Methanolobus zinderi: one gene and its partner. The main gene of each other region encodes a partner of the protein of the gene in region 2 in a complex. Links are inferred from orthologs where the notes say so. Each region holds a gene or a part of one and is shown on either strand. Other genes may lie near its edges.

The links.
Region 1: the proteins of hdrC (region 2) and hdrA2 are in contact, whole or in part, in a cryo-EM structure (PDB 7BKB), measured with the Methanospirillum hungatei proteins. The link is inferred for Methanolobus zinderi from one-to-one orthologs. Residues at the interface, in WP_011448820.1 of Methanospirillum hungatei: Arg18, Arg19, Tyr20, His21, Leu22, Asp24, Ile40, Asn42, Met43, Cys44, Tyr45, Gln46, Arg65, Leu66, Arg69, Val72, Leu73, Leu75, Glu78, Arg100; in WP_011448822.1 of Methanospirillum hungatei: Lys396, Tyr441, Glu455, Tyr458, Tyr459, Gln462, His463, Lys467, Phe468, Ile469, Phe488, Asp491, Leu493, Leu494, Arg496, Pro497, Val498, Asp499, Val500, Glu501.

The regions. Positions count from the first base shown.
Region 1 is NZ_CP058215.1:1,564,155-1,567,541, forward strand. Bases 293-3,349 are described here. They hold hdrA2 (CoB-CoM heterodisulfide reductase HdrA2), read right to left. Parts: upstream 2,970-3,349; coding sequence 615-2,969; downstream 293-614. Other genes in these bases: HWN40_RS07670 (4Fe-4S binding protein), read right to left, coding at 293-618; hcp (hydroxylamine reductase), read left to right, coding at 3,307-3,349. In the rest of the region: more of HWN40_RS07670, read right to left, coding at 1-292; more of hcp, read left to right, coding at 3,350-3,387. UniProt on the Methanocaldococcus jannaschii protein: Part of a complex that catalyzes the reversible reduction of CoM-S-S-CoB to the thiol-coenzymes H-S-CoM (coenzyme M) and H-S-CoB (coenzyme B).
Region 2 is NZ_CP058215.1:380,088-383,364, reverse strand. The notes cover bases 116-3,062. They hold hdrC (CoB--CoM heterodisulfide reductase subunit C), read left to right. Parts: upstream 116-1,300; coding sequence 1,301-1,825; downstream 1,826-3,062. Other genes in these bases: HWN40_RS01870 (N-acetyltransferase), read left to right, coding at 2,945-3,062; hdrB (CoB--CoM heterodisulfide reductase subunit B), read left to right, coding at 1,827-2,735; glnA (type I glutamate--ammonia ligase), read right to left, coding at 116-938. Also shown: more of glnA, read right to left, coding at 1-115; more of HWN40_RS01870, read left to right, coding at 3,063-3,277.

The DNA of each region.
Region 1 (3,387 bases), 1.2 Mb from region 2 along the record:
CACAAGCAGGAGCTCAAAAGGCGTGGGGTCGGTCGGAGTCGGTTCTTTCTCGATCAGAAGGAAAGCATCACAGAACTCCGCACACAGGCCGCAGAAGTTACATTTATCGGTATCAATCTCGATCTCACCTTCGGCATCTTCTTTGAATAATGCTATCTCCTCTTTTTTCGGGAAGGTGAATTCCACATCAATGGCATCCTCGGGACATGATGCTTTGCAGAGGGCACATGGCAGGCATTTCTCGTTCATCCTGACATATGAATCGAATTCCGGGAACTTCTCATGTTCCGGGAAATCACCTTCTGATGTCATTTTGAATGCTTTTACCGGACAGAAACTTGCACACATTGAACAGAAAGTGCACTTATCAAGATCAAGTGTCACAGGCGGAGCATCAAGGCCAGTGGATATCTCCTGCATGGGACCGAGTTCCAGTGCCTTTGTGGGGCACAGGCCGACACAGAGACCACAGCCAATACAGCGCTTGTAATCATAATCAAGGAACTTGACTGATTCATCGGTTATCAGCTTGTAGATGAAATGTGTATCTTCCACATCCATTTCCCTTATAACTGTCAGTGAATCTTCCTCGCAATTGTCCTCACGTTTTTCAGTCATTGGGGCTCCTCCAGCAGTTCGGAACCTATAGGACCGATCTTTTCCAGATATTCAACCATGTCCTCAATCGTGTTTGCAAATTTCTCACCTTCGGCAGCGGATAACCATTCCACCTTCAGCCTTTCGGGATCGATGCCTATGTCCTTCAATACTTCCTGAAGGGCTTCCATCCTGTGCTTTGCATTGTAATTGGCAAAGATATAGTGACACTCACCAAGCCTGCAACCTGCTACAAGCACACCGTCGGCACCCTGTTCAAATGCCTCGAGCACGAATGCAGGATCAACACGTCCTGCACACATGACCTTGATTGTCCTGATATTGCTCGGATATTGAACCCGTGATGTGCCAGCAAGGTCGGCACACTTATAGCTGCACCAGTTACACAGGAATGCGATTATAAGGGGGAACTGGGACTTGACCTCGGTGGCTGCACGTATCTGCGAGAAGATCTGCTCGTCAGTACTGTTACGCATGGATATGGCATCTGACGGACAGGATGCACTGCATGCACCGCATCCCATGCAGGAAAGCTCATCCACAACAGCCTTGTGGTCAATCATACTGATCTTATTGAACTGACACACATCGGCACAGATGGAACAGCCGATACATGCATCAGGATTAACATGTGCACTGAGCGGATCGCTTTCCAGCTCACCCTTTGAGAGCAACTGCATTACCTTGGAGGCTGCTGCACTGCCCTGGGCTATGGAAACCTGTATTTCCTTGGGTCCGGAGGCGCATCCTGCTATATAGATTCCCTTTACATGAGAATCAACCGGACGCATCTTGGGATGGGCTATTGAAAAGAAACGGTCAGAACGTGTAGTCAGATTCAGCACACGGGAGATTTGGTCGGCATCCGATACGGTTTCCATACCTGTTGCCAGAATTACCATATCATACGGGTCTTCATGTATCTCACCTGCAAGTGTATCCTCATAACGCAGACTAAGTCTTCCGCTATCTTCCGGCAGTATCTCTGCAACCCTGCCACGAGTGAAGTTGATACCCATGGACTGGGTCCTTATATAGTATTCCTCGTACATCTCACCGGATGCACGGATGTCAATGTAATGAATGGTAATATCCATGTCAGGATAGCGTTCCTTGAGCAACTGGGCATTTTTCATGCTGGACATGCAGCAGACCCTGGAACAATATGGATTATCCACCTTCTCGTCCCTTGAACCCACACACTGGATGAATGCAACCTTGTGCGGAACATCTCCGGTGGACGGGACAAGCACCCTCCCCCTGGTGGGACCGGCAGCATTTAACAGGCGTTCCAGTTCCATATTGGTGATGACATCGGGATAGATTCCGTAACCGTACTCCGGCTTGCGTGACGCATCAAAGAGCTTGTAACCGGTTGCAAGCACTATGGCACCCACAGTGAACTCCAGCGTTTCCTCCTTCTGCTCATAATCGATGGCATCCGCCGGACATGCCTGCTTGCACAGGCCACAGCCAACGCAGTACTTACTGTCTATATAGACTACCTGTGGCACTGCCTGCGGGATTGGCATATTGATGGCTTTGGCCTTGCCAAGTCCGAAGTCGAATGGATTGGAAACTTCAACAGGACATACGCCACCACATTCTTCCACACAGCCCTTGCATTTGTCCTCATCCACATACCGGGGTTTTTGCTTAACGGTAACATGGAAGTTTCCCACAGAACCCGTGACCTCGCTGACCTCGGCCATCGTGATAAGATCTATGTTCGGATGGTTCTGCACATCGGTCATCTTGGGCGCGAGCACACAAATAGAACAGTCATTGGTTGGGAAAACCTCGTTGAGCAGAGCCATCTTGCCACCTATCGTGGGCTCCTTCTCAACCATGTAGACATGATAGCCCGAATCCGCAAGCGTGAGTGCGGCCTCGATACCGGCAACACCTCCCCCGATCACAAGCACATCCTTTGTGACCTCGACCTTCTCTATCTCCAGCGGATCGAGCAGTTTCAGTCTGGCAATACCCATCCTGATAAGATCAAATGCCTTCTGGGTGGCCATCTGTGGCTCTTCCTGGTGAACCCATGAGCACTGCTCACGGATGTTTACCATTTCCAGAAGGAAAGGATTAAGACCTGCCTTTGTAAGCACCCTCTTGAAAGTAGGCTCATGCAAATGAGGTGAACATGCAGCAACAAGCACACGATCAAGCTCGTTTTCCTTGATATCCTTGATTATGGATTCCTGTCCGGAATCAGAACACATGAACTGGATGTCCCTTACAACCGTAGCGTCCTCAAGATCGTTCACTTTCTCCTGAAGGGAAACGACGTTAATGGTATGGGCTATGTTCAGGCCGCAGTGACATATGTATACTCCGATGCGCATTTTGATTTTTCCTTGTTTTGAAGAATGGACGACGTGGAATGAGATATAGTTTTGGATAAAAGGAAAGAAACTTTGCTACCTATTGATCTTGAATAAAACCTATTTAAAATTGCCGGAACAAGAAAATCCATGACAAGCTAATTTTTAAAACAGGGCAATAGCCTGATAACCTGCATTTGTTAAAAAAGGTAAACACCTGATTGATGCACCTATTTTTAATTAAATAATCTATAATCCTCTCTTTCTGGAGTATCCGATCGGAAACTGTCTTACTTATAACACAGTATCACCAATATACTGGTATCCAAAAGATATCAATTAGTAAATGGTGAAAAATATGTTCTGCTACCAATGTGAAGAAACTCTTAACGGAACCGGATGTACAAAGAATGGCGTTTGTGGAAAGAAAGGCGATGTT
Region 2 (3,277 bases):
CATGTACAGTAGATAGGTGCCTCATATCCTGGAACAAGTCTCTTGTATGAGTTTACTGTTGAATTTGTGATTGCAGCGAAGTCACGGACATGTGTGAGGAGACCTGCAATGTACTGCTTTGCAGTTTCTGAGAGCTGGTCTGATGTGTTTGGATCGTAGAATGCGTTCTTGCCGTCCTTCATGAGGGACTGGTTGGAGTGCATACCTGAACCGTTTTCACCAAAGAGTGGTTTTGGCATGAATGTTGCGTAGTAGCCCATGTGTGCTGCAATGGACTTTACAACATATTTGAATGTTACAATGTTGTCACATGTGGTAAGTACATCACCGAATCTGAAGTTTATCTCGTGCTGTGATGGAGCTACCTCGTGGTGGGATGCTTCGATCTTGAATCCCATATCCTCAAGAGCAAAGTCTATTGCTCTTCTTACATCCTGTGCCTTGTCAAGAGGTGTGAAGTCGAAATATCCACCGTGGTCTGTAAGGTTTGTGGTTGGGTGACCATTCTCATCGAGCTCAAACAGGAAGAATTCACACTCAGGACCGATATTCATTGTGTAGCCCTTTTCTGCTGCCTTCTCGATAGCTCTTTTCAGGACGTATCTTGGGTCGCCTTCGAATGGTTGACCGTTTGGTCTGTATACATCACCAATGATACGGGCGACTGCGCCTTCCTGAGGTCTCCATGGGAGAATTCTGAAGGTTGTTGGGTCTGGCATGAGGATCATGTCGGACTCTTCGATCCTTGTGAAACCTTCGATTGATGAACCATCGAACATTACACCATTTTCAAATGCTTCATCGAGATCTTCTGCAGGGATTGCCCAGCTTTTGATCATACCCATTGTGTCGGTGAATTGGATTCTTATGAATTTAACATCGTTCTCAGTTACAGCCTGTAACACTTCTTCCTTTGTTACTGGATTTGATTTTACCATTTTGATTACTCCTCTATTCATTAGGGGTTGTAAGTATCCCATTACCTATTATCCTCTATAAATAAGTATCGCTTTGTAGTTGGCATGAAAACCCCATTTCTAACTCCTACAAACAAAGAGAGCTTATAACTAATAAACATGCACGGTAGAGTTTCTATTTGGTACACGGAAGAATAAGTGCTCCAATATGCAGACGTTTTCCCAGTAAGCTAAAGGATCTCAGAACGTGGAAGAAAAACAAGCGATAACCCTGACCGAGATTTCGGACCATTTTTTGTCGGAAGGTTTATCAGATTTGCAAAAAATACAGAGAAGGAGCTATAATTTTACTTCACGAAAAAGCTCTCAAAAATGTGAGTACCATGTCTTATACATCACAGGACAATGCAGGCATATCAAGCGGAGTCAAAAATGCCTGCAAGGATATATTCAAGTGTATGCAGTGTGGCGTATGCAGCGGCAGCTGTCCTTCCGGCAGGCATACCAGCCTTAACATCCGGAAACTTGTCAGAAAAGCCGCCAGGAATTCCGACGTGATCCGGGAAGAGGAATTATGGATGTGCACCACCTGTTACAACTGCCAGGAGCGCTGCCCGAGGAACATTGATATCGTAGACGCAGTACTCGGTATCAGGACACTTGCAGCACATGAAGGGATAATGCATTCCGAGCACAGAAAGGTCAGTGAACTTCTCCTTGAGCATGGTCATGCAGTGCCAATTGATGAGGAGAACAGAAAAAACAGAGTTGAGATCGGACTTGAAGAGTTACCCGAAACCGTCCACAAGTATCCGGAAGAGCTTGAAGAAATAAAAACACTCCTCAGCTCATGTGGCTTTGACAGATTGCTGGGAAAGAAAAGGAAAGGGAGCTTGAAGAGGAAGTAAAATGAAAGGACTTACAATCTTTCTTGGCTGCCTGATACCAAACAGATATCCCGGTATAGAGATGGCAACCAGGTTATGTCTTGCAAAACTGGATATCGATTTTGTCGACCTTGAAGGTGCTTCCTGCTGCCCTGCCCCGGGAGTGTTCAGATCTTTTGACGAACCAACCTGGCTTGCTGTTGCAGCCCGCAATATAGTACTTTCCGAAACCCTGCAGAGAGACATACTGACCATATGCAACGGATGCTTTGCTTCACTGGCCGATGCAAACCAAATATTAAAGAGCGAGCCGCAGTTAAGGGAGAAGACCAATGAGCATCTGGCAAAGCTCGGAAAGGAATTCAAAGGAAATGTCGAGGTCAGACATATAATAGAGTACCTCTACAAAGACGTAGGTATAGATAATATAAGATCACATCTGGATAAAACACTTGACCTCCGGGTTGCCGTGCATTACGGATGTCACCTGCTCAAACCATCAAGGAGCAGGGGGCTTGGAGCCTTTGAGCGTCCTGAGTTCTTCGACGAGCTGATCGAGTGTCTGGGTGCAACAAGTGTGGATTACCCGGATAAGATGGAATGCTGCGGAGCCGGTGGAGGAGTGCGTTCGGCATTAAAGGACGATTCCCTGAAGATGGCAGACCACAAACTCTCCCGAATAAAGGAGGCGAATATCGACTGTATAGTCAATGCCTGTCCTTTCTGCCATATGCAACTTGATGCGGGCCAGGAGGAGATCAGACAGAAGACCGGAACAGACTATAATATACCGGTATTGCACTACACGCAACTTCTGGGACTGGCAATGGGTTTTCCCGCGGAGATGCTGGGGATAGACCGAAATGTCACTATCAATAAAGACTTCATTGAAAAGATAGAACGTATATTACTATCAGAGGAAATGGAATAATCGTGAAGAAAAATCTATATTCTATATTATAGTATCCTGAACATAAGATTCCACCAATAAGTTTAAGAAACTGAATGCTATTACAGTGTACCGCGATATGAGCGTGTGGCCTAGTCAGGATATGGCGGCAGCCTCCTAAGCTGCAAGCCGGGGGTTCAAATCCCTTCACGCTCGCTATTTTTCCTTTAATGATTTCCGGAGATCTATGATTGATAATAAGAAAGGCTATTGTTAACGATATACCAGGTATAAAGAGCATCATAGATAACTATGCAAAACAGGAACTGATGCTCCAGCGTTCTTTAAGTGAACTCTATGAGTTCACCCGCAGTTTCTACGTCTGTGAGATAGATAACGAGATCATAGGCTGCTGTGCCCTTCAGGTAAGCTGGGAGGACATGGCAGAGGTGATGTCCTTTGCCGTAAAGAAAGAATATCGAGAACAGGGTATCGGCACCGAACTTGTAAGATCCTGCCTTGATGAGGCAAAGGACCTTGGAATAAAAAATGTATTTACGCTGACCTATGCAGTTCCCTTCTTT